Regions from separate parts of the Pseudoxanthomonas indica genome, predicted to be linked through region 2. Evidence: predicted binding sites of a transcription regulator. Region 2 holds the regulator's gene; the other holds the start of a gene.
What was found. Region 2 encodes FliA, which starts transcription of late flagellar genes. Its sites were predicted from a motif close to TAAAGTTTNNCNNNCNNNGGCCGATAA; they were not measured.
Positions count from the first base shown of each region.

Region 1 (11,419 bases), on a different contig from region 2:
ACCATGAGCCCCCTGCAATACCAGAAACAGCTGCGCCTGCAGGAAGCGCGCCGGCTGATGCTGGCCGAGGTGGTGGACGCGGCCACCGCAGGGCACCGCGTAGGCTACGAGAGCCCGTCGCAGTTCAGCCGCGAATACAGCCGCATGTTCGGCGCACCGCCGCTGCGCGACGTCGAGCGCCTGCGCGCTTCGTAGGCCGGGCCGTTGGGCTGAACGAACCGCGTCCAGCAAATGAATGCAGATTGACGGCAGGCGCGCCGGAGCGCCTGCGCGCGTTGCCGCTGACGCCGCCAGCAGCGCAGAATCAGACTCACATTCCCACTGGAGCGCCGCCATGAAACGCGTGATCCTGACTTCCCTGATGGTGTTGGCCCTGGCGGTGGCCGGCAGCGCCGACGCCCGCGGCAAGCGCGTCACCGATGCTGACTATCCGCGCCAGCTGACCACCGCGTCTGCGGTCAGCGTCGACTGGACCGACCCCAACCAGTTCACCGACATCCGCTATTCCGGCAACCGCTGGGAAGCCGCGCAGGGCAACTGGGTCGTGGATCTGGCCACTTACCTGCAGAAGCAGGCCGGCAAGAAACTCGCCAACGGCCAGCAACTGCACGTGACCATCACCGACATCCGTCGCGCCGGCATGTATGAGCCGGGCCGCGGCATGAACCTGGATCGGGTGCGCATCATCAAGGATATCTACCCGCCGCGGATGACCTTGAACTTCAGCCTCACCGGCGCCGATGGCCAAGTGATCTCCGAAGGCGAGCGCAAGCTGGTCGACAGCGCCTTCCTGATGGGCAGCGGCCTGGTCAGCGATACCGACCCGCTGCGCTACGAGAAGCGCATGCTGGACGACTGGATCAACAAGGAACTGGGGCAGAAGGGCGTCTGAGCCCGCGCGCCTTGCCGGCACCGCAACGCCGGCGCGGCTTGAAGCCTGCGCCGGCACCACCATATCGGTGGTATTCCCCCTGGAGGCCCACCGATGAGCCGGTTTGATCTGACTCCTCCCAGCGATGCCCAGCGCGAAACGCTGGTCGCCGACCTCAGCGATGAGGAACGCCGCGTCCTGCTGCAACATGGCACCGAAGCGCCGTTCTGCGGCATTTTCCTGGACAACAAGCGCGAGGGCGTCTACACCTGCCGCACCTGCGGCCTGCCGTTGTTCCGCTCCAGCGCCAAGTTCGATTCCGGTACGGGTTGGCCGAGTTTCTTCGCCCCGTTCGACGAAGCCCACATCGGCCGCATCCGCGACAGCAGTTACGGCATGATCCGCACCGAGATCGTCTGCGCCCGCTGCGGCAGCCATCTGGGCCATGTGTTTCCCGACGGCCCGCCGCCCAGCCATGAGCGCCATTGCCTGAATTCGGTGTCGCTGGCTTTCACCGGTGAGGGCGAGGCCCTGCCCGACCGGATGGGACGCGGTGCGCCGGAAGGCGAGGTGCTGGCCGCCGGCTAAGGCCGCTTGCCTTGAACGCTTGAAAAATCCAGTCCGGGCTCCTAGAGTGGCATCCAAGTGGACTGGGAGTTCCCGGTCGGCGTCAGAGCCTCGGTGAGATCACCGGGGCTTTTCGCTGTCTGGGGTCGGGAAAATCTTGTGCCCGCACCCTTCAAATCCCATGCCCACGTTGCGTCGTCCACCGCGACAGAAGAACTTCTGCCGCAGGACCTCAAACGCTCGATTCCGTTCGTTGGGCCGCAGGACGGACAGCCCGATCGGGCGGGCCACCAAATCCGCCAGCTGCAGTCCAGACGAGTTGGTCTTCTTGTCCGCGAAGACAATGAAGAATGGCAGCGGCTTTTCCCAGCGATTGGCCCCGTCACAAATGCGCCTGAACTCCCGCGCCAAATCGCGATCCTCCTTCTTTCCCCTGCATTCCACGACGATATGCGTGGGAAACCCCTCCTGCTTCTTCTCCAACATCAGCTCGTACAGCGTCTCCAGGCAGAATCCCAGCGCCAGGTGGTAAGGGTTACCTTCCCGTTGGGATCGTTCCCGCAGCCTGAGCTTGTCGATGACACAACTCAGCAGGATGAAATTGCTGCTTTGGATGATCTGCGTCAGCTCGTCAATGAAGGCATGCTTGTGTTGGCGGTCATTGAACTTGAATTCGCCCTTCTCTTTGCGGATTTCATTCTCGTGGAGAACGATCGTGTCGTGTCCGAAGTGCCGGAACTTGAATGTCTCGATGGCGGGCGCGACTGCTTGCGCATAGTGCCGCTTGTGAAAGACACAGAACGCGAGAACAAACAGCGGATAGTTCGGGTCAACTGTTTCCAGGCCATGGTCGCCGCTTTCATCCACGTAGCAAATGTAGTGGCTGAATGGCTGCGCCGGTCCCGTCGGACCCGGCGCTTGCTCTTGCCCATCCAGCCGACTTTCCTTTGCCAAAGCCATCTGGCAGGACGGACCCAGTTCGGCCGCGTCGCAAACTTCCCTGTTGCCTTCCGACATCGATGCTCCCCGTCTCATCGACAGGATATTCGACACCCGCGCCCAACTTGCGCCAACGCAGCGACAGCCTCTTTCTGTTCACCACCGGTTGAGCCGCCACTGTCACAAAACCGGCATGTTGCCTGCGTAACCTGCGCGTCACGAAACTGTCTTTCTTCGCGCGCAGGCGCACCGCATGCTCGTCCGTTCCGATGCCGCCGCCCCATTTGCCAGCAGCCCCGGCTTGCTGTGGGCGTTGCGCTTTGACGCGTTGCATCTGGATACCGCCAATGAAGTCGACGAAGCCGGCTTGGACGCGCCTTGTGCCCGCGGCGATTGGCGCTGGCTGCATTTCAACCTGAGCGACGCGCGTACCGCGCAGAGCGTGGCGCGGTTGCCGCTGGGCGACGATGCACGCGAAGCCTTGGTCTCGCATGACACCCACGTGATTCTGCAACGGCAGGATCACGACGTGTACGGGATCTTCGTGGATTGGGAGCACCAACGCGCCAGCGATCCCGGTGCGCGGACACCCGGCGGTCACGATGGACTGGGCTGGCTGCACTTTGCCCTTGGTGATGGCTTGTTGGTCACCGCCCGACGACAACCTTTGCGCTCCGTGGAAACCGTGCGCCGCCGCTGCATCGCCGGGGAACGCCAGGCAAGTCCGTTGGGCGTGTTGGAAACCATCGTCGAGCAGTTCGCGAGCGATACCGAGCGCGCCATCGACACCCTGGCCACCACCCTGGATCGGGTGGAAGACCGGGTGCTGGCCGATGCCATCGGCGATGAGCGCCGCGATCTGGCGCAGCTGCGCCACCAGAGCGTGCGCCTGCACCGCCCGCTGACCGCAATGCGGCGGGTGTTGAAACAGGTCGAGCAACGCACGCTTGCGGTCGACGAGCCGGGTCAGGAACTGATGGGCATGGTGTCGCGGCTGGGCCAGCGCTTCGACGATCTGGACGGCGACGTGGCCACGGTGCAGGAACGTGCCCGCCTGCTGCAGGACGAAGTGGCCGCCAAGCTGGCCGAGCGCACCAACCGGCATCTGTACGTGCTGTCGATGATCACCGCCCTGTTGCTGCCGCCCAGCCTGGTGGTGGGCGTGTTTGGCATGAACCTGCATGGCCTGCCCTTCGCCGACCATCGCGCCGGCGCCTGGACGGCGATCTTCCTGGGCGGCCTGTCCAGCCTGGGCGTCTACCTGCTGCTGCGGCGACTGGGAATGGCACGCTCGACCTGAACCGTCGGAGCGCCCCTGACAGGGCCATTACCGGGGTCGCCGGTGAGCATCGGTGAGCCTCGACGAGGCGAAACCACCGGGCCGGCCAGGTCGATTTCCCTGTTCAAGTTTCCCCCTTCGCGGCCGAAACCAAGGTACTCCCCTCCGTGTCACGTCCATGCTCATTTTTGTTGGAATCCTGGTCGTCATCGCCAGTGTGCTGGGCGGCTTTGTCGCCTCGCACGGCAAAATCGGCGCGCTCTGGCAGCCGTTCGAACTGGTGATCATCGGCGGCGCCGCCTTTGGCGCTTTCATGATGAGCAACCCGCCCAAGGTGGTGAAGGCCACCCTGCTCTCGCTGGTCAGCGTGTTCAAGGGCGTGCGCTACAAGTCGTCCGACTATCTGGACGTGCTCACGCTGATGTACGAGCTGCTCAACAAGGCGCGCCGCGAGGGTTTCATCTCGCTGGAATCGCATGTGGACGCGCCCGCCTCCAGCGACGTATTCAACAAGTACCCCAAGATCCTGGCCGACCACCACCTGATGGACTTCATCACCGACTGTCTGCGGTTGATGGTGGGTAGCAACATCGAGCCGCACGAGCTGGAGCCACTGCTGGAACTGGAGCTGGAAAAGCACCATCACGAAATGATGGCGCCGGCGCATGCGCTGACCAAGGTCGCCGACGGCCTGCCCGGTTTCGGCATCGTCGCTGCAGTGCTGGGCATCATCACCACCATGGGTTCGATTGGCGGCGACATCGCCCTGGTCGGCGCGCACGTGGCCGCGGCGCTGGTCGGCACCTTCCTGGGCATCCTGCTGGCCTACGGATTCGTCGGCCCGCTGGCGGCATCCATCGAGGCACAAGCCGAACAGGACGCGCGCATCTACGAGAGCGTCAAGACCGCGCTGCTGGCCTGCCTGCGTGGCTACAACCCCAAGGTGGCGCTGGAGTTCGCGCGCAAGACCCTGCCCTCGAACGTGCGTCCGCAATTCGCCGAGTTCGAGAATCACCTCAAAGGCACGAAGTAAGCCGCCATGAGCGAGAAGTCCACGGTCGTTGTCGTCCGCCGGGTCAAGAAGGTCCACGGCGGCGGTCACCACGGCGGCAGCTGGAAGGTGGCGTATGCCGACTTCGTCACCGCCATGATGGCCTTCTTCATGGTGATGTGGCTGGTGGGCGCGACCACCAACAAGGAACGCGCGGCGATCTCGGAGTACTTCAAGAACCCCAGCCCGCTGGTGGGCAAGAGCTTCTCGCCCGCGCCCGGCCCGATGGGCCCGGGCGGCGCCAGCACCTCGATGATCAAGCTGGGCGGCACCATGGAAGTGCCGCGCGGCGACGGCGAAGACCCGTTCGGCAAGAAGGACGCCCAGAACGACAACGGCCAGCAGAGTCCGCTGGAGAAAGCCGCCGCCCAGGCCGAGGAACGCGCGCAGGACAAGCAACGCCTGGAAGAACTGATGCAGGCGCTGGAAGAAGCAATCAGCAAGAGCCAGGCACTGGAACCATTCAAGGATCAGCTGCTGCTGGACATCAGCCCGGAAGGCCTGCGCATCCAGATTGTCGACAAGCAGAATCGCCCGATGTTCGACCTGGGCAGTTCCAAGTTGAAGCCGTATACGGGCGACATCCTCCACGAGCTGGCGGGCTTCATCAATCGCGTGCCGAACCGGATCAGCCTGACCGGCCACACCGACCTGACCGCCTACGCGCGACCCGGCTACAGCAACTGGGAGCTGAGCGCTGATCGCGCCAACGCCGCCCGCCGCGCGCTGGTGGAGGGCGGCATGCAGGAAGACAAGGTGACCCGCGTGGTCGGCCTGTCGTCCTCGGTGCTGTTCGACAAGCAGAACCCGCAGAACCCGATCAACCGCCGCATCAGTATCGTGGTAATGACCAAGGCCGCCGAAGCGATGGCCTTGAACGACAGTGGCATGGTGCTGGGCGCGCCGGTGGCGGATGTGGATACGAGTGCTTTGGCGCCGGGAGTTGCGGCGCCTGCCAACGCAGCGGTGTCGGCGGCGGCGTCAGCAGCCACTCCCGCACCTACCGCCTCGCGTGTAGCGGCGTTGCACAGCGCACCTGCGGCCATACCGACCCATGCACCTGCAGCGTCGCCATCGGCCGGCGCCTCCAGCGGTCACGACTAAGCACTTTGCTTGATGGATGTGCTTCTGCCCCCTCTCCCGCTTGCGGGGGAGGGTTGGGGTGGGGCAGAACGAAGTCCGGATCGCTCCGCGCCAAGAGCGCCCCCATCCCAGCCTTCCCCCGCAAGCGGGGGAAGGAGCAGTGAGCGGTTATCCTGTCCGCATGCCCCTGCGCACCATCACCGCCACCCGCTACGTCACCCCGCTGCGCGAAGGCGGCTCCATGCCCGCCGTGATCGAGGCCGATGATCTGGGCATGTACGTGCTCAAGTTCCGCGGCGCCGGCCAGGGCCCGCGCGCGCTGGTGGCCGAACTGATCGCCGGCGAAATCGCCCGCACCCTGCAACTGCCGGTTCCGGAAATCGTACTGGTGGAACTGGATGCCGACCTCGCCCGCACCGAGGGCGACCCGGAAATCCAGGACCTGATCAAGGCCAGCGCCGGCCTCAACCTGGCGCTGGACTACCTGCCCGGCGCTGCCAATTTCGATGCGTTGGCCGAGCAGCCGGCGGCGCAGCTGGCCTCGGAAATCGTCTGGTTCGACGCCTTCATCAGCAATGTCGACCGCACCGTGCGCAATCCCAACCTGCTGATCTGGCATCGCCAGCTGTGGCTGATCGATCACGGTGCTTCGTTGTACTTCCACCATGGCTGGGATGGCGACACCTCCGGCGCGGGCAAAGCATTCCCGCTCGTCAAGGATCACGTGCTGCTGCCGCTGGCCGATGACATCGCCGCTGCGGATGCGCGCTTGTCGGCCCGGCTGAGCCCGCAACGCCTGGCCGACATCGTCGCGCAGGTACCCGATGCCTGGCTGCAGGGCGGCGACGCCTTCGGCACGCCTGAGCAGCAACGCGCCGCCTACACCCACTACCTGCAGCAGCGCCTGGCGCTGCCGCATGCGTTCGCGCAGGAGGCCCAGCGTGCACGCGCTTGATAGCTACGACTACGCGGTGATCCGGGTGGTGCCACGGGTGGAACGCGAGGAGTTCATCAACGTCGGCATCATCCTGTCGTGCGAGCGCAGCGGCTACCTGCAGGCGCGCATCGAGCTGGACGAAGCGCGCCTGCGCGCGCTCGACCCCGGCATCGACATCGACTCCCTGCGTCGCCACCTGGACACCCTCCCGCGCATCTGCGAGGGCGGTGCACAGGCCGGTCCGATTGGCCTGCTGCCCCAGCGCGCGCGTTTCCACTGGCTGACCGCCAAACGCAGCGCGATCATCCAGACCTCGCCCGTGCACATGGGCAAGTGTGGCGACATGGACGCGATCCTGGAGCACCTGCTGGATCGCATGGTGCGCACGCCGCGCTGACATCGATGACTGTCTACGTCGACGATGCGGTGCATGCCTGGCGCGGCCAGCGCTGGGCGCACCTGATGGCCGACCACCTCGATGAATTGCACGCGATGGCCCAGCGCCTGGGCCTGCCGCGCCGCGCCTTCCAGAACAAGACCAGCGGCGCCCACTACGATGTCACCACGGAACTGCGCGAGCAGGCCCTGGCCTTGGGCGCCATCGCCATTTCCCGGCATGCGGATCGCGACTTGCTCAAGGCCGTCATCCAGCGAGCCAAGGCCCAGGGGCGCGGCGAGAGCGACTGAACGGGGCGGGCGCGCTCGCCTGCCGACGAATGGCAGGCTCAACGCGCCATTCATGCGCGCGTACGCACGCGGTTTTCATGCGCCGGCGTGGAAGGTACTGTTCCCGCGGACGCCGTCCGCCTTCCCCCGGAAAGTCGATGAACACGCAACCGCCACGTTCGCAGGATCAAGAACCCCAGGAACCGCAACGCTCTGCGCAGCAACCGCGTCCGGGGCAAGACGAAGAGGAAGAGTAGCGACACGCCCCTGTCGCGATTGAGGGGGAACGGGCCCCGGCCGATGCTGGCCGGGGCCTTTCTATGGCGCGCGTTGGGGGCCGGCCTGCGCTGCCGGCTCGCGGCGCCACAGCCAGATCGCCAACGGCACGAAGCTCAGCCACACCAGCGGCAGGTACAGCGTGGAATAGAGCGCGTCGAAGTGCGGGCCGAACACGTAGACATCGAGCATCCGCAGCAGCAGCCGCAGCGCATTCAAACCAAAGGCCCAACGCGCCAAGCCGTCGAAACGGCTGCCACGCAGGGCGAAACAGACCAGCGCGCTGGCGAGCAGCCAGGACAGGCCCAGGGGAAAGTACAGCGCGTGCTGGATGGCCTGAAACTGCGCCGCATCGTGCAGCACCTGCGACTGCTGCGCGGCCGTGGCAGCGGCCAGGTACTGCTGCGGCAGCGCCAGGAACACATGGAACAACTCGACCGAGCGCAGCTGCAATTCCATCACGCAGAACACCAGGAAGCCCAGGCCCGCCGCCACCGCCGTGGCCGGACTTCGCCGCGCCACGATGCCGCATGTCACCAGGAACAAATAGGCCAGGCCGACAAACGAGAACAGCATCGTCAGCGCGCGCGCGATATTGAGCGGGTGCGGGCCCTGCAGCAGGGCGGCGGCGGCGTCGCTGGTTTCCGGCAAGCGCGAAAACACGAACCACTGGAACGACTGGATGCCGACATAGGCCAGCGCGACTAGCGCGGCAGCGCGTTGCTGGGTGCGGGAATCGAACACGGGCGATCTCCCTCGTATGGAGAAACGCAGCGTCGCCAGCGCGTATTAGTAAATTCTTAAGATTGGCCCCTTCCAGGGCGCCGGCCCATCGCGCGGAGCGGGAGCCAAACGGCTCCCGCCCACACGTCGATTACGGGCACTTCACCACGTGCGCGGCTTCATTGCCTGCGCCCAGGCCCACGCGGGAAATCGACAGCGCCAGCGCACCGGTGGTCTGCAGGCGCACATCCTGCACCTTGCCCACATCACCGCCTGCACTGACAAAGCACTTCAGCGGCACACCCAGCGTGGTCCATTCGCCGGTCTTGAGCGCCGCCAGCGAATCACGCAGCGCCACATCGCCCTTGCAGTTCTCGCCACAGCCCACGGTCAGCGTGACTGGCTGCGCCGGCACCTGTTCCGGACGCAGCTGCAGCACCAGCTGGATGTCGCCATTGGACTCGCGGGTCAGGTTGAGCGGCTCGGCACTGCGCAGGCTCAGCGCGGCGCCGGTCGTGCCCGACCAGGTGAAGCGGCGCGCATCTTCCTGCGCCAAGTGATCCACCGCGGCGACCTTCAGGCTGTCATCGTGCAGCGCGGTCGGCGTGGTGGTGACCTGGGTGGCGTGCGCCTGTGCATTCTCCAGGCGCAGACTGAAGCCCGGCGCCGGCTTGCCGCGCAACAGGTATACCCCCGCCGCACCCTGCTCACCGGAAATGCCGGAGTCTTCCGGCAATGCGGCCAGGTCGCCCTTGTCCTGGTAGGTCAGGCCAAAGCCGAACGCGAACAGCGGGTCATAGCCGGCTTGGCCGACGTTGTTGAGGTACTGGGTGGCGGTGCGCGGCCACGAGAAGCTGAGCTTGCCCTTGAAGTCGTGCTGCGGCTTGCCGTCCTTGCCACGCAGGATCACGTCGGCGATGCCGGCGCCTTCCGAACCCGGCAGCCACGCGGCGACAAACGCATCGGCGGCATTGATTTCGCGGTTCATCCACAGCGGACGCCCGCTCAGGAACACCGCCACCACTGGAATGCCGTCGGCCTTGAGCTTGCGGATCAGTTCCAGGTCGCTGTCGTTGCCCGGCTTGTAGGACAGGTTGGCGATATCGCCCTGGAACTCGGCATACGGATCCTCGCCAAACACCACGATCGCCACGTCCGGCTTCTGCTTGTACTTGCCGTCGACCGCCAGCGTGGCCTCGCCCCCTGCGGCCTTGGCCTGTGCGGCGATGCCCTGGTAGATGCTGTCGGCGTTGGGGAAGTCGCTGCGCTTGGTGCCGGTGCCCTGCCAGTTGAGCGTCCAGCCACCGGACTGCTTGCCGACATCATCGGCGCCGTCGCCAGCGACCAGGATCTTCTGCTTCGGATTGAGTGGCAGCACACCGCCCTGGTTCTTCAACAGCACCAGCGATTCCTGCACCGCCTGACGCGCCACCGCGCGATGCTCCGGTGCACCCAGCACCGCGAACTTGCCACCGAGCGGACGCTGCGAGGGCTTGCCGGCTTCAAACAGGCCCAGACGGAACTTGACCCGCAGGATGCGTGCCACCGCATCATCCAGGCGTGCCTGCGAGACCTCGCCCTTCTTCACCGCGGCCAGCAGGCTGTTGTAGAAACCCTTCCAGCTGTCCGAGGCCATCGCCATGTCTAGGCCGGCGTTGATCGTGGCCGGACAGTTCTCGTTGGTGCAGCCCTTGACCTGGCCATGGCCATTCCAGTCCCCGACCACGAAGCCGCCAAAATGCATGCGGCCCTTCAGCACATCGGTCAGCAGGTAATGGTTGCCATGCATCTTCTCGCCGTTGACGCTGTTGAACGAGGCCATCACCGACTGCGCGCCGGCGGCAATTGCCGGCGGATAACCGGCGCCATGCACGCGCGCCAGCTCGGCTTCGCTGATCGCGGTATCGCCCTGATCCTTGCCGTTCAAGGTGCCGCCATCGCCAAGGAAGTGCTTGACCGAGGAAATGACGTGGTGGCCATCGAGGAACTGCGGCGTGCCCGGCTTGCCCTGCAAACCTTCGACCATCATGCCGGCGTAGCTGGCCACCACTTCCGGTGATTCGGAATAGCCTTCGTAGCTGCGGCCCCAGCGATCATCCTGCGGTACGGCGACGGTCGGCGCGAACGCCCACTCCATGCCGGTCACGCGGGTTTCGGCGGCGGTGATCTCGCCGATGCGCCGCAACAGTTCCGGATTGCGCGTCGCGCCCAGACCAATGTTGTGCGGGAACAGCGTGGCGCCGACGATGTTGCTCTGCCCGTGCACGGCGTCGATGCCGAAGATCACCGGGATGGCATGGCCGCCCTTGCTGGTGTCCATCGAGGCTTCGTAGAAAGCATCGGCCAATGCCAGCCATTGCGCGGGCGTGGCGTCGTACTTGCCATCGGGATCGGAGTTGCCGCCGGCCAGGATCGAACCCAGCCGATACTTGCGCAGATCATCGGGCTTGATGCTGGCGATGTCCCCCTGCACCAGCTGGCCCACCTTTTCTTCCACGCTCAGCGTGGCGATGAGATCGGCGATGCGTTTTTCCAGCGCCGGATCTTCCGGCAGCGGCCATGTCGGTTGCGGCCACACGGTGGGGTTGCCGGCGGTCTTGGGAAACCCGTTGTCGGCGGCGCTGGACAGCAGCGGTACGGACATGGCGATCGTGGCGATCAGGGCGCGCGTGAGTACGCGTCGGGAAGGCGTGCGGGTCGTGGGCTTCATCGAGACTCCATGGGAATTGGCAGCCGAACGGCTTGGCATTTAAGCACGCAAGCCGTGGCTTGAATTGGTCATATCCGCCGGCGCGGAAATCCTGCATTTCCCGGCGGATTGGTTTTTGCAGCGCACAACAAATCGCTGCTGTGCGTGGTCGTCAGCCTTGCATCTGCTCCAGCTCGCGGCCCTTGGTTTCGTACACGTACTTGAGTACGAAGAACACCGACAGCGCCGCCGCTACCGTGTAGATGCCATAGGCGCCGGCCAGGCCGATGCTGCCGAGCAGGATCGGGAAGGTCACGGTGATCGCGAAGTTCGAGGTC
Region 1 is NZ_FUZV01000001.1:1,471,623-1,483,041, forward strand. It holds gene B5X78_RS07100 (AraC family transcriptional regulator) at 1-195, shown strand, start outside; gene B5X78_RS07105 (DUF3016 domain-containing protein) at 335-892, shown strand; gene msrB (peptide-methionine (R)-S-oxide reductase MsrB) at 986-1,459, shown strand; gene B5X78_RS07115 (DUF3800 domain-containing protein) at 1,559-2,455, opposite strand; gene B5X78_RS07120 (CorA family divalent cation transporter) at 2,631-3,677, shown strand; gene motA (flagellar motor stator protein MotA) at 3,835-4,689, shown strand; gene motB (flagellar motor protein MotB) at 4,696-5,811, shown strand; gene B5X78_RS07135 (HipA family kinase) at 5,978-6,745, shown strand; gene B5X78_RS07140 (DUF3037 domain-containing protein) at 6,732-7,124, shown strand; gene B5X78_RS07145 (DUF4031 domain-containing protein) at 7,130-7,414, shown strand; gene B5X78_RS07150 (hypothetical protein) at 7,712-8,413, opposite strand; gene B5X78_RS07155 (glycoside hydrolase family 3 protein) at 8,544-11,102, opposite strand; gene B5X78_RS07160 (sugar porter family MFS transporter) at 11,254-11,419, opposite strand, start outside.
Region 1: a site for FliA is predicted at 3,781-3,807, ahead of motA (flagellar motor stator protein MotA). Genes of this name have one in related genera too.

Region 2 (11,419 bases):
CTGGGCCAGATGCGGGGCCAGCTGCTGTTTGAGGTCGCTGGCGGCCTCGATGCCGAGGTCGGCGGCCAGGGGTACTGCGCTCATTGCTGCTCCGAAGGGTCGGTTCCCGTGTGGTATCGGCCGATGGCGGGAGCACTTGAGCGGGTGGGTGGGCACGGGTGAAAAAGTGAGATGCACATCAAGTTTCGACTTCTGTCGTTTCAGTTTGCAATTTCAGTGCCTCCGTAGCATTCAAGGGCTGTGCCAGGCGAGTGCGATTCTTCGTTTTTGCCTGTTTTTACGCATACATGAAGAGATGGATGGAGGAGGCCAGGCTGTGTTTCACTGCGCCCCTGCCGTCCTTGATCCAACTATTAGAATCGCCAGCCAATGGTCTGAGTAGGCGTGATGGCTATGCAAGTTCGCACAGGATCAGAGGTGCACGAAATGAACGCCAATGGCATGTTCCGGGCAGCCGCTTGGGTGGCTACAAAGGCGGCGCTGCTCCGGCGCGCCATGCAGGTGCTGATTGTCCTGGCAAGCGTATCCGGCGTGGCGAAAGCGCAGACGGTGCCGGAGGGCGCCTGCATGTCCAGCTACCTGCCGCTGACGGCCGTGATTCCGGAAGTCAGCGTACCCAGGAACCTTGCGCTGGGCAGCCCCATCCCCGGCGCGATGGTCACGGTTTCCCTGGCGGTCACCTGCAACAAAGGCCCTGCGGCGGCGTCGGGGCCAGCGCAATGGCGATGGAGTAGTCGCAATGGAACTCCGATCTTTAGCGAGGTACCGGGGTTTACGGAGGTCTATCGCACTTCCAGCATGTCTGAAGGGGTGGGCTTACGGGTGGAAACCTTCGGCGGGTTGGCAACGCACTATCTGGTGAACGGCCAGATTGCCTTTGGCCTGGGCGATTACAACTTGAACGGCACCAGCAACATCGAAGCGCGCTTTGTCTTGATCAAGGTGGCAGAGAGTCCTCAGACAGGAACGTACACACAACCGGGTGGAACCGGCATCCATGGTGTGGCCTGGATCAACAATTCGACCGAAGCCAATTCGGCGCTCGACGTCAAATACACCATCAAATCAGCACAGTCGTCTTCCTGCACCCTGAGCCAGAAAGACATCGAGGTGGCGCTTCCGAAAGTTCTGGTGAATGACTTCACCGGCGTGGGGTCATTTGTGGGCCCGACAACTTTTCCGATAGGCGTGAATTGCGAGGACAAGGTGGCGCTCAGATTCGAGATGAAAGACGCTACCAAGCCTGGGAACGTCAGCAACATCTTGTCGCTGGGCGCCGGATCGACGGCTGAGGGCGTTGGCATCCAGATTCTGGACGGCCAGGGCAAGCTGATTTCCTACACGCCCGGCGGGCAGACCTACAATCAGAGCACAACGCCGATCTTCAATCCGACTCTGCTGGGCGAGGTTCCCGCAGGTACTTCCAGCACCACGTTTACAGCGCGTTACGTCCAGACCGAAGCCGTGTGAAACCCGGCCTGGTCAAAGGTCTGGTGGAAGTGACGCTCTCCTACTACTAGCGAGGCTGGCCCAGCTGCCACGCCTCAGCGTAGCAGTTCGGAAGCATCCAGCAGGATCACCGTCTGCTGGCCCGCCAGGCGGGCCACGCCGCGGAACAGCGGATGGGTGATGCGGCACATGCGGGTGTTGTCGGGCGGCTCGATCTGGCCATCGGTCAAGGTGGTGACGTCTTCCACCGCGCTGACGCGCAGGCCGAGGATTTCGCCCTGTTCTTCCAGCACCACGATGCGGGTGAGGGGGTCATCGATGATGGCGGCGCGATCCAGGTACAGCCCCAGATCGATCACCGGCACCACCTGTCCGCGCAAGTTCATCACCCCCAGCATGTGGCGGGCGGCGCCGCGCAGCGGCAGCAGGGTGGCCGGCAGCACGACTTCCTGAACCTTGAGCAGTTCCAGTGCGTAGTGCTGATCGTCGCAGCGCATGCGCAGCCAGCGGCTGGCGCGATCGCTGGCGCGGCGGCGGTCGTTGCCATGTGGTGATTGTGCGGCTTGATCCTGGGTCTGCCTTTGCAGCAGGTCGAACACCGGCTTGGCGTAGGCGGGCAGGTCGGCCGGGGGCGGCACCAGGTTGCGCGGCACGCGCGGCGCCGGCGGTGCATCGACGCGGATCGGCGCGGACGGCATGCGCGACTGGATTTGGTCGGCTTCGGTTTCTTCGGCGACCGCGGCGGCAAAGTCGCCGGGGGCGGCGGCGTTCGCAGCAACCTCCGCGCCCGCCGGGAATTCGGCGTCGAACTCGGCCAGCAGGGCGGCGGTGGTGTCGGTGGTGTCGACGGTGGCCACGGCTTGATCGGGGAATTCGGAATCGAATTCGGCCAGCAGATCGGCGCTCACGTCGAAGGTCGGTACGGCTGCGGTGGCGTCGACGGCTTGATCGGGGAACTCGGAATCGAATTCGGCCAGCAGATCGGCGCTCACGTCGAAGGTCGGTACGGCTGCGGTGGCTTCGACGGCTTGATCGGGGAATTCGGAATCGAATTCGGCTAGGAGATCGGCGCTGGTGTCGAGGATCGGCGTGACGGGCTCAATGGCTTCGGCGGTCGGGGCTGGCTCCCAACAGACTGATGTCTGGTCAACCCCTCCTACGGATGCAGCTTCTGCTTCTGCGGCCAGCAGGGCGATGTTGTCGACGTCACTGCCGTAGGGCTTGGGCACGTCGGCGACGGCGGGCACCTGGTCCACGTAGACGAAGGGCGGATCGCTGGCAGCGGACTGCGCTTCATCGCGCGGCGGGGTCGGGGGCGTGGATGCGCCATCGCCGGACAACAGGTCCAGCAGGTACGAATCCAGCGCGGGTACGGCATTCATGCAGCTTGCTCCAGCTCCCCGCGTTCGCTGGCCAGCAACCAGTCGAGGGCACGCCGATAGGCCGACAGGCCACGGCCGGGATACTGCGCCGGCGGCATGGACTGGGTCAGCACATCGACATTGCAGATGCGGGTGTCATTGGGGATGGCGTCTTCCCACACGCGTGCACCGTGCTGCTCCTGCATCTGCCGGAGCGTTTCGTTGCCGGTGCGGGTGCGCTTGTCGTGCAGGGTGGGCAGGATCGAGACCGGCAGCGGGCGCTGGCGCGAGCGTTCGATCATGTCGGTGGTGCGGCACATGCCGGTCAGGCCGTGCATGGCCAGCGGTTCGGTCTGGGTGGGGATGATCACGCGGTCGGCGGCGGCCAACGCATTGACCATCAGCAGGCCCAACGTGGGCGGGCAGTCGAACAACACGTAGTCATAAGCCTGCCCCCCCCGCGCCAGCGCGCTGGACAGGGCCAGGCCCAGGCCGGGCTGGGTGGCGCTGCGCCGTTCCAGCGTGGCCAGCGAGGTCTGCGCGGCGACGAAGGACAGGTTTTCGATTTCGGTGGCCCGTACCAGTGGCGCCAGCTCGGCGCCTTCGGGATTGAACAGTTCCATCACTCCGCTGGGCGGCGGATCGGCGGGCACGCCAAAGGCCCGGCTCAACGACGAATGCGGGTCCAGATCGATCAGCAGCACGCGGAAGCCGCGCATTGCCAGGCCACGGCCCAGGGCCAAAGTGGTGGTGGTCTTGCCCACGCCGCCTTTCTGGTTGGCGATTGCCCACACGCGCATCAGTTGGATCCTCCGGTTACGGTCGGCGCCAACGCTGCAGCGTCAGCGGCCGTGGCCGGCGTCAGGGGACCGGCCTCATCGAGGGTGCCTTGCAAGTTCGGTGCCGCGGCGATCGCCGGCAGTCCGCCGCCACCGCCCTCGGCCTTGCCTTCCCCGGCCAGGATCACCAGCAGCACGCGACGGTTGCTGTTGCGGCCCTCCAGGGTGGCGTTGTCGCCGATCGGGCGGAATTCGCCGTAGCCGATCATCGCCAGCCGCTCCGGCGGAATGCCGTCGCGCACGAACAGGTGCACCACGCTGGCCGCACGCGCGGCCGACAGCTCCCAGTTGGAGGGGAACTGATAGGTGCGGATCGGACGATCGTCGGTATAGCCTTCCACCCGTACGCCGTTGGGAACATTGATCAGCACATCGGCCAGCTTGGACACGGTGTCCTGCGCGGCCGGTTCCAGCGCCGCGGAACCGGTGGGAAACAGGATGTCGCTGTTGATCTGCACTTCCAGCCACAGCTGGGCGCGGCGGATGACCACCATTTTCTGGTCCACCAGCGGCTTCATCGCCTTTTCGATGTCCGAGGCGATGCGATCCAGCTCGCGCTCGGCGTTCTGCATGCCCTGCGCACTGACGCTCATGTTCATCTGCGAGGCCATCGCCGCCAGCAGGGTGACGTTGGGGGCAGGCGAGGGCGCCGACGGGCCCTGCTTGGCGCCGGACTTGATCGGCGAGGGGCGATCGAAATCCGCACCCTGCAGCTGGTGATTGCCCACCTGCACCGGATTGATGGTGCGCGGCGCGCCGCCGAAAGCGGCGGTCAGGGCATCGGCCATCACCCGGTACTTGCCTTCGTTGACCGTGGAGATCGCGTACATGACCACGAAGAACGCCAGCAGCAGGGTCATCAGATCCGCGTAGGGGATCGCCCAGGCTTCGTGGTTGGTGTGTTCTTCGTGTTTCTTGCGGCGCGCCATGATCCCGGCCCCTTAGTGCAGGAAGCCGGCCAGCTTGGATTCGATGTTGCGCGGATTCTCGCCCTGGGCGATCGCGATCAACCCCTCGATGATCATCTCGCGCTCACGGGTGCGGCCACCGATGACGCTCTTGAGCTTGTTGGCCATCGGCAGGAAGAACAGGTTGGCCGAGGCGATGCCGTAGATGGTGGCGGTGAACGCCGCGGCGATGCCGTGGCCCAGCTTGGACGGATCGGCCAGGTTCTTCATCACCGCGATCAGGCCGAATACCGCACCGATGATGCCCAGCGTGGGCGCGTACACGCCCATGGCTTCGAACACCTTGGCGGCGGCCAGATCCTGGTGTTCCTGGCTGTCCAGATCGATTTCCAGCATGTGCCGGATGGCTTCCGGCTCCAGGCCGTCGACCAGCATCTGCAGGCCCTTCTTGAGGAACGGATCTTCCTGCTCGGCGACCAGCGGCTCCAGCCCGAGCAGACCCTGCTTGCGGGCCACATTGCTCCACTCGACGATCTGCTGGATCAGTCCTTCGCGCTCATTGGTGGGCGGGCGGATCACCCACTTGGCGATGGCCACCGCATGCTTGAACACCTTCGGCGGCGTATGCACCAGGATGGCTGCGACGGTGCCGAGGATGACGATGACGAAGGCGGCCGACGACCACAGCGAGGCCACGCCCGCACCCTTGAGGATGCTGCCACCGACCAGGGCGACCAGCGCCAGCAGTAGTCCGACGAGACTGAAGATATCCATGTGAAGGAATATCGGCGGGTGTAATGGGAACTTGAGCTGGCGACCCTCTCCCGGAGGGAGAGGAAGAGGGGGAAGGGCTTACGCCACCTGGCGCAGGCCGTCCACGTCCAGGATCAGGGCCATGCGGCCGTCGCCAATCAGGGTGGCGCCGGCATAGCCGGGCAGGCCGCGCACGGCGCGCGGTAGCGGCTTGATTACCACCTCCTCGCGGCCGCGCACCTGATCCACGACCAGGCCGAAGCGCTGGTCGCCCATCTGCAACACCACGATGGTGAGCAGCGGGGTCTTGGTCACCTGCACGCCCAGCCAGCGGCGCAGATCCACCAGCGGCAAGGTGGTGGCGCCGCGATCCAGCACCGCCTGGCCATCGAAATAGCGCAGGCTGGCATCCGGCGCATGCAGCACTTCCAGCACGCGCGCCAGCGGCAACGCATAGACCGGGTCGCCGGCCTGCACCAGCAGGGTCGGCAGGATCGCCAGCGTCAGCGGCACGCGGATCAGGAAGCGGCTGCCGCGTCCGAGCTGGGAATAGATCTGGATCTGCCCGCTCAGTTCGCGGATGCGTGACTGCACCACGTCCATGCCGACGCCACGGCCGGAGATGTCGGTGATCTCGGTCTTGGTGGAAAAGCCCGGCAGGAAGATCAGCTGCAGGCATTCGTCATGCGACAGGCGCGCGGCGGACTCGGGATCAATCAGGCCCTTTTCCAGCGCCTTGTCGCGCAGGCGTTCGGGATCTATGCCGGCGCCGTCGTCGCGGATTTCAATGGTGACGTAGTCGCCTTCCTGCTGCGCGGCCAGGCGGACTTGGCCACAGCGCGGCTTGCCCGCAGCTTCGCGCAGGGCCGGCACTTCCACGCCGTGATCGATGGCGTTGCGGACCAGATGCACCAGCGGATCGGCCAGCGCTTCGACCAGGTTGCGATCCAGCTCGGTCTCGGCACCGATCAATTCCAGATCCACTTCCTTCTGCAAGGAGCGGGCGACATCGCGCGCCACCTTGGGGAAGCGCGAGAACACCTTGCCGACCGGCTGCATGCGCGTGCGCATGACCGCGTTCTGCAGGCGTGCGGTGGCGATATCCAGGCTGCTGACCGCGCGGTCCAGTTCCTCGTCGCGCAGGCGCGCGCGCAGGGTCTTGAGGCGGTTGCGCGAGAGCACCAGTTCGCCGACCAGGTTGACGATCGCATCCAGCCGCTTGGTGTCCACGCGGATGGTCTGCTCGGCTTCGCTGGCGCGCGCGGCCGGCTTGCCCGCTGCGCTGGCCGGGGTGGCGCGCGGCTTCGGCGCAGCGGCAGGCGCCGTGGCGGCAGGCGCGGCGATCGCGCCCTGCAGCTGATCGAGCAGGGCGTCGAATTCTTCTTCGTTGATGTCCTCGCCCGCCTGCGCAGGCGCTGCTGTGGCCGGTTTGGCCGCCACCGGCGCCGGCTTGGGTGCGGCGCCAGTCACGTCGAACTGCGCGATCAGCGTGGCCGGTGCATGCGGCGGATCTTCGTTGGCGCCCACTGCATCGAGCATCTGCTGCAGCCAGTCGAGCGACTGCTGCGCGGCGTCGAAATGATCCGCTTCCAGCGAGGCCTTGCCCGAGCGCACCAGGCCGAGCGCTTCTTCAGCCGCGTGGCACAGGTTGACCATCGGGGTGATCGCCAGGAAGCCGGCGCCGCCCTTGAGCGTGTGGAAGCCGCGGAACACCGCGTTGAGCTGCTGCTTGTCGGCGGGATCCTGTTCCAGCGTCACCAGCTGCTCGCCCAGGCGATCCAGGATCTCCTGCGCTTCAATCAGGAAGTCGGCGGCGATTTCGGGGGTGACGGCGGACATGCGTGCTTCTCTTACAGGCCAAGACCCGACAACAGATCATCCGCGTCATCCTGCGAGTACGCGTTCTTGTCCAGTCCGTTGACGGCCGGGCCGGACAGGGCGTTGTCCTTCTTTTCCGGCGGCGGCAGGCCGAGTGCGCCAAAACCTTCGTGCACGCGGCGGACGATGCCGGCGACGCGACGGATGATCTGCCCGGTGAGGTCCTGGTAGCTCTGCGCCAGCGCCATTTCCGACAGGCCGCTGCGGATGCCATCCACCAGCTGCGTCTGTTCGGCGCTGAGCGGGCTGGCCTTGAGCTGATCGGCCAGGCCGCGGCATTGCTCGGCCAGGTCGAGGGTCTTGTGGCTGGCCTGTTCGGTCATTTCGACCACGTGATCCAGGCGCGCGCAGGCGTCGTCCAGACCATGGCTGTCATGGGTGGGCGGCAGTTCGCCCAGCGTCTGCGCCAGTTCGCGGGCCAGCCGGCCCAGGCCCTGCATCATCGGCTGCGTGCGCCAGGCGGCAATCGCATCCAGTTCGCGGCGCCAGCCGGCTTCATCGCCTTCCTGCAGGGCATCCAGCGCGTGCTGGAGTTTTTCCACCAGCGCCGCGCGGGCGCTGGAAGCATCAATGACTGCGGCCATCAGGCAGCCGCTCCCAGGCGCTCGAAGATCTTGCCCAGCTTCTCTTCCAGGGTCTGCGCGGTGAACGGTTTGATGATGTAGCCGTTCACGCCGTTCTGCGCGGCCTCGATGATCTGTTCGCGCTTGGCCTCGGCGGTGACCATCAGCACCGGCAGGTGCTTGAAGCGGTCATCGGCGCGGATCGCCTTGAGCAGGTCGATGCCGGTCATGCCGGGCATGTTCCAGTCGGTGACCACGAATTCGAAGTTGCCCTGCGCCAGCGCCTGGATGGCGGTCGAACCGTCGTCGGCCTCGGCGGTGTTGGTGTAACCCAGATCGTTGAGCAGGTTCTTGATGATGCGGCGCATCGTCGAGAAGTCGTCCACGATCAGGATTCGCATGTTCTTGTTGGCGGTCACTCGGTACTCCGGGGCAATGCTATTGGGCAGGGTGGTTCGGAACGGATATCGGCGGGGATCCGGAGAAGTTTAGTGAGGGGGTGAAAGCGGCCCTCAATCGTCCTCGATGCCGGCGTCGACCTTTTCGTACACGTCCAGCCGGCCGCGCAGGCGCAGCATGGCCTGGCCGTGGATCTGGCAGACCCGCGACTCGCTGACCCCCAGCACGGCGCCGATTTCCTTCAGGTTCAATTCCTGCTCGTAGTACATGGACAGCACCAGCTGCTCGCGCTCGGGCAGTTGGCCGATGGCCTTGACCAGCTGGGTGCGGAACTCGCCGCGCTCCAGGTTCTGCTGCGGGCTGGGGCCACCGGTGACATGGGTCTGCGGTTCGCCATGGTCTTCGACGTGCGATTCCAGGCTCAACACCTGGCCACGCGCGGCGTCTTCCAGCAGGCGCAGGTATTCCGGCAACGGCATCTCCATCGCCGAGGCGACTTCGGTGGCGATGGCGGCGCGGCCGGTGCGCTGTTCGATTTCGCGCACGGTGGAGGCGGCCTGGCGGGCGCGCCGGTGCACCGAACGCGGCACCCAGTCGCCGCGGCGGATTTCATCGATCATCGAGCCGCGGATGCGGATCGAGGCGAAGGTCTCGAACGAGGCGCCCTGTTCGGCGTCGTAGCTGCGCGAGGCTTCAATCAGACCGATCATGCCGGCCTGGATCAGATCATCGACCTCCACGCTGGCCGGCAGGCGTGCGGCCAGGTGATGGGCGATGCGCCGTACCAGGTCCGCATGCACGGTGACGGCATCGGTGGCCGCGCTTTTCTGCACGGCACGGTATTGGGCGGCAGCACCGGTATTCATGCAGGCACGCTCCGGTTGATCATGCGTTCGACGAAGAATTCGACATTGCCGCGCGCGGCGGTCGGCGGCTGCCAACGGGCGGCCAGGCGCGCGATTTCGTTGATGGCGCGGGCCGACGGGCTGCCCGGATAGGCCTTCACCACCGCCTGCTGGCGCTGCACGGCGCGGCGCAGCCAGTCGTCCTGCGGCACCGCGCCCATGTAGTGCAGGGCCACGTCGCCGAGGAAGCGTTCGCACACCCGCGCCAGTTTTTCGTACAACTTGCGGCCCTCGTTGGGGTCGCGGACCATATTGGCGATCACGTGCACGCGATCGACGCCGCGTTCGCGCGAGAGCACCTTGATCAAGGCGTAGGCATCGGTGATCGAGGCCGGCTCATCGCAGACCACCACCACGGTGTCCTGCGCGGCCTGGCAGAAGGTCAGCACGCTGTCGGTGATGCCGGCGGCGGTATCCACCACCATCACGTCCAGCTGGCGCTGCAGTTCCGAGAACACATTGACCAGGCCGACGTGCTCGGCCGAGGACAGCTCGGCCATGTGCCGGAAACCCGACGAGGCCGGGACGATCAGCAGGCCATCCGGGCCTCCCAGCAGCACGTCCTCCAACTGGCAGCGATGCGCGACCAGATCGGCCAGGGTGAACTTGGGGGTCAGGCCCAGCAGCACGTCGACATTGGCCAGGCCCAGGTCGGCGTCCATCAGCAGGGTGCGCTTGCCCATCTCGGCCAGCGAAGCGGCCAGGTTGACCGACACGTTGGTCTTGCCCACACCACCCTTGCCACCGGTGATCGCAATGACCCGCACCGGATGGAACGCGCCGGCCATCGGCGGCGTGTTGCGCGGATTGGTCTGCAACAGGTGGGACTCATGCGACATGGATGTTCTCCGCGGGGATGGCTTCGTCGGCTTCGCGACGCAATTGGTCAAGACGCAGTACAAGGTTGGCGGCGTTGGCGCGGTGCAGGTCTTCCGGCACGCGCTGACCGTCGGTGATCCAGGCCATCGGCAACTGGTGGTCGACGATCACCGACAGCGGGCTGCCCAGGCGACCGGTTTCATCGACCTTGGTCAGCACCACGCCCTTGGGGCGCACGGCGCTGAAGCGGCGCACCACTTCATCCAGATCGGCGTAGTGGGAGTTGGCCGGCAGCACCAGCAGGGTGTGGATCTGTCCGGCCGCGCGCAGCCAGTTGAGCTGGCCGACCAGGTTGCGGTCGCGCTGGCCCAGGCCGGCGGTGTCGATCAGCACCAGCTTGTAGTCGGCCAGGCGCTCCAGCACCTGCGCCAGCTTGATGTCGCTGTCGGCTTCGTATACGGCGATGCCGAGCTGGCGACCGTAGCTGTGCAACTGTTCGCGGCCACCCACGCGCACGGTGTCGGTGGTGACCAGCGCCACGTCGCGCGGGCTGTTGGCTTCGGCGAACGCCGCGGCCAGCTTGGCGATGGTGGTGGTCTTGCCGGCGCCGGTCGGGCCGACCAGGGCGATCACGCCGCCAGTGAGCAGCGGATCCTGCGCCATGACGGGCAGCTTCTTCGACAGCAGGCCCAGCATCAGGCCACGGCCGCGATGCAGTTCGGTGTCGGCGGGAATCTGCAGCGCCACGTCGCGGGTGATGCCGGCATCGAAACCGTAGTCTTCCAGCAGTTCCATCGCCTGCGAACGCACCGGAGAACCCTTCAGGCGCTCGTCGGTCAGGCGGTGCATCTCGTCTTCGATCATGCCGCGCATCGCGGCCAGCTCGGCGCGCATGGCGGCCAGCTGCTCATCGTTCTCGCGGGCGCGGATCGGATCGTTGTCGGTAACCAGTGCAACCGCCGGGGCAGTAGCCGTTGCAACCGTCGCAGCCGCAACCGTCGTCGTTGCCTGGGAAACATCCGCAGCCGATGCTGCGGCTCCTTCTCCCGCTTGCGGGAGAAGGTTGGGATGAGGGGAAGACGAAGCCAGAATCGCCTCAGCCTTCGCCACATCATCCGCAGTCACCGCGGCAACCGCACGCGCCGTGCCATTCACGCCCGGCACCGCCGGCAAACTCGCCGCCAACCGCGCAGCAAACGAGTCCGGCTTGATCTCGAACTTCGCCGGCTCGCTGGCAGGCAACACAAAATCGTCTTCCTGCTCGTATCCACCCAACGGCTCCGGCGACGGAATACCGGCGTACAGCGATTCGCCATCACGCGCATCGGCGCCCTTGCGGTCACCGCGCAGGCTTTCACGCAGGAAGGCGGGCAGGGCGTCCAGGTCTTCGGCCGGCGCGGCCGGCTTCTTCGGCGCTTGCGGCTTCAGCTGGGCCAGCAGTTCAAACGCGGTCGGAATTTCGTTGGCAGCCTGCTCGGCCGCGATGTCCTGCGCCGGCTTGCCAAGAGGCTTGCGGCTGAAAGGACTGCTGACCGGTGCATCGTC
Region 2 is NZ_FUZV01000002.1:1,310,259-1,321,677, forward strand. It holds gene B5X78_RS16705 (STAS domain-containing protein) at 1-84, opposite strand, end outside; gene B5X78_RS16710 (fimbrial protein) at 427-1,470, shown strand; gene B5X78_RS16715 (chemotaxis protein CheW) at 1,545-2,831, opposite strand; gene B5X78_RS16720 (ParA family protein) at 2,828-3,610, opposite strand; gene motD (flagellar motor protein MotD) at 3,610-4,578, opposite strand; gene B5X78_RS16730 (flagellar motor protein) at 4,591-5,331, opposite strand; gene B5X78_RS16735 (chemotaxis protein CheA) at 5,410-7,149, opposite strand; gene B5X78_RS16740 (protein phosphatase CheZ) at 7,161-7,772, opposite strand; gene B5X78_RS16745 (chemotaxis response regulator CheY) at 7,772-8,152, opposite strand; gene B5X78_RS16750 (RNA polymerase sigma factor FliA) at 8,264-9,016, opposite strand; gene B5X78_RS16755 (MinD/ParA family protein) at 9,013-9,843, opposite strand; gene flhF (flagellar biosynthesis GTPase FlhF) at 9,884-11,419, opposite strand, start outside.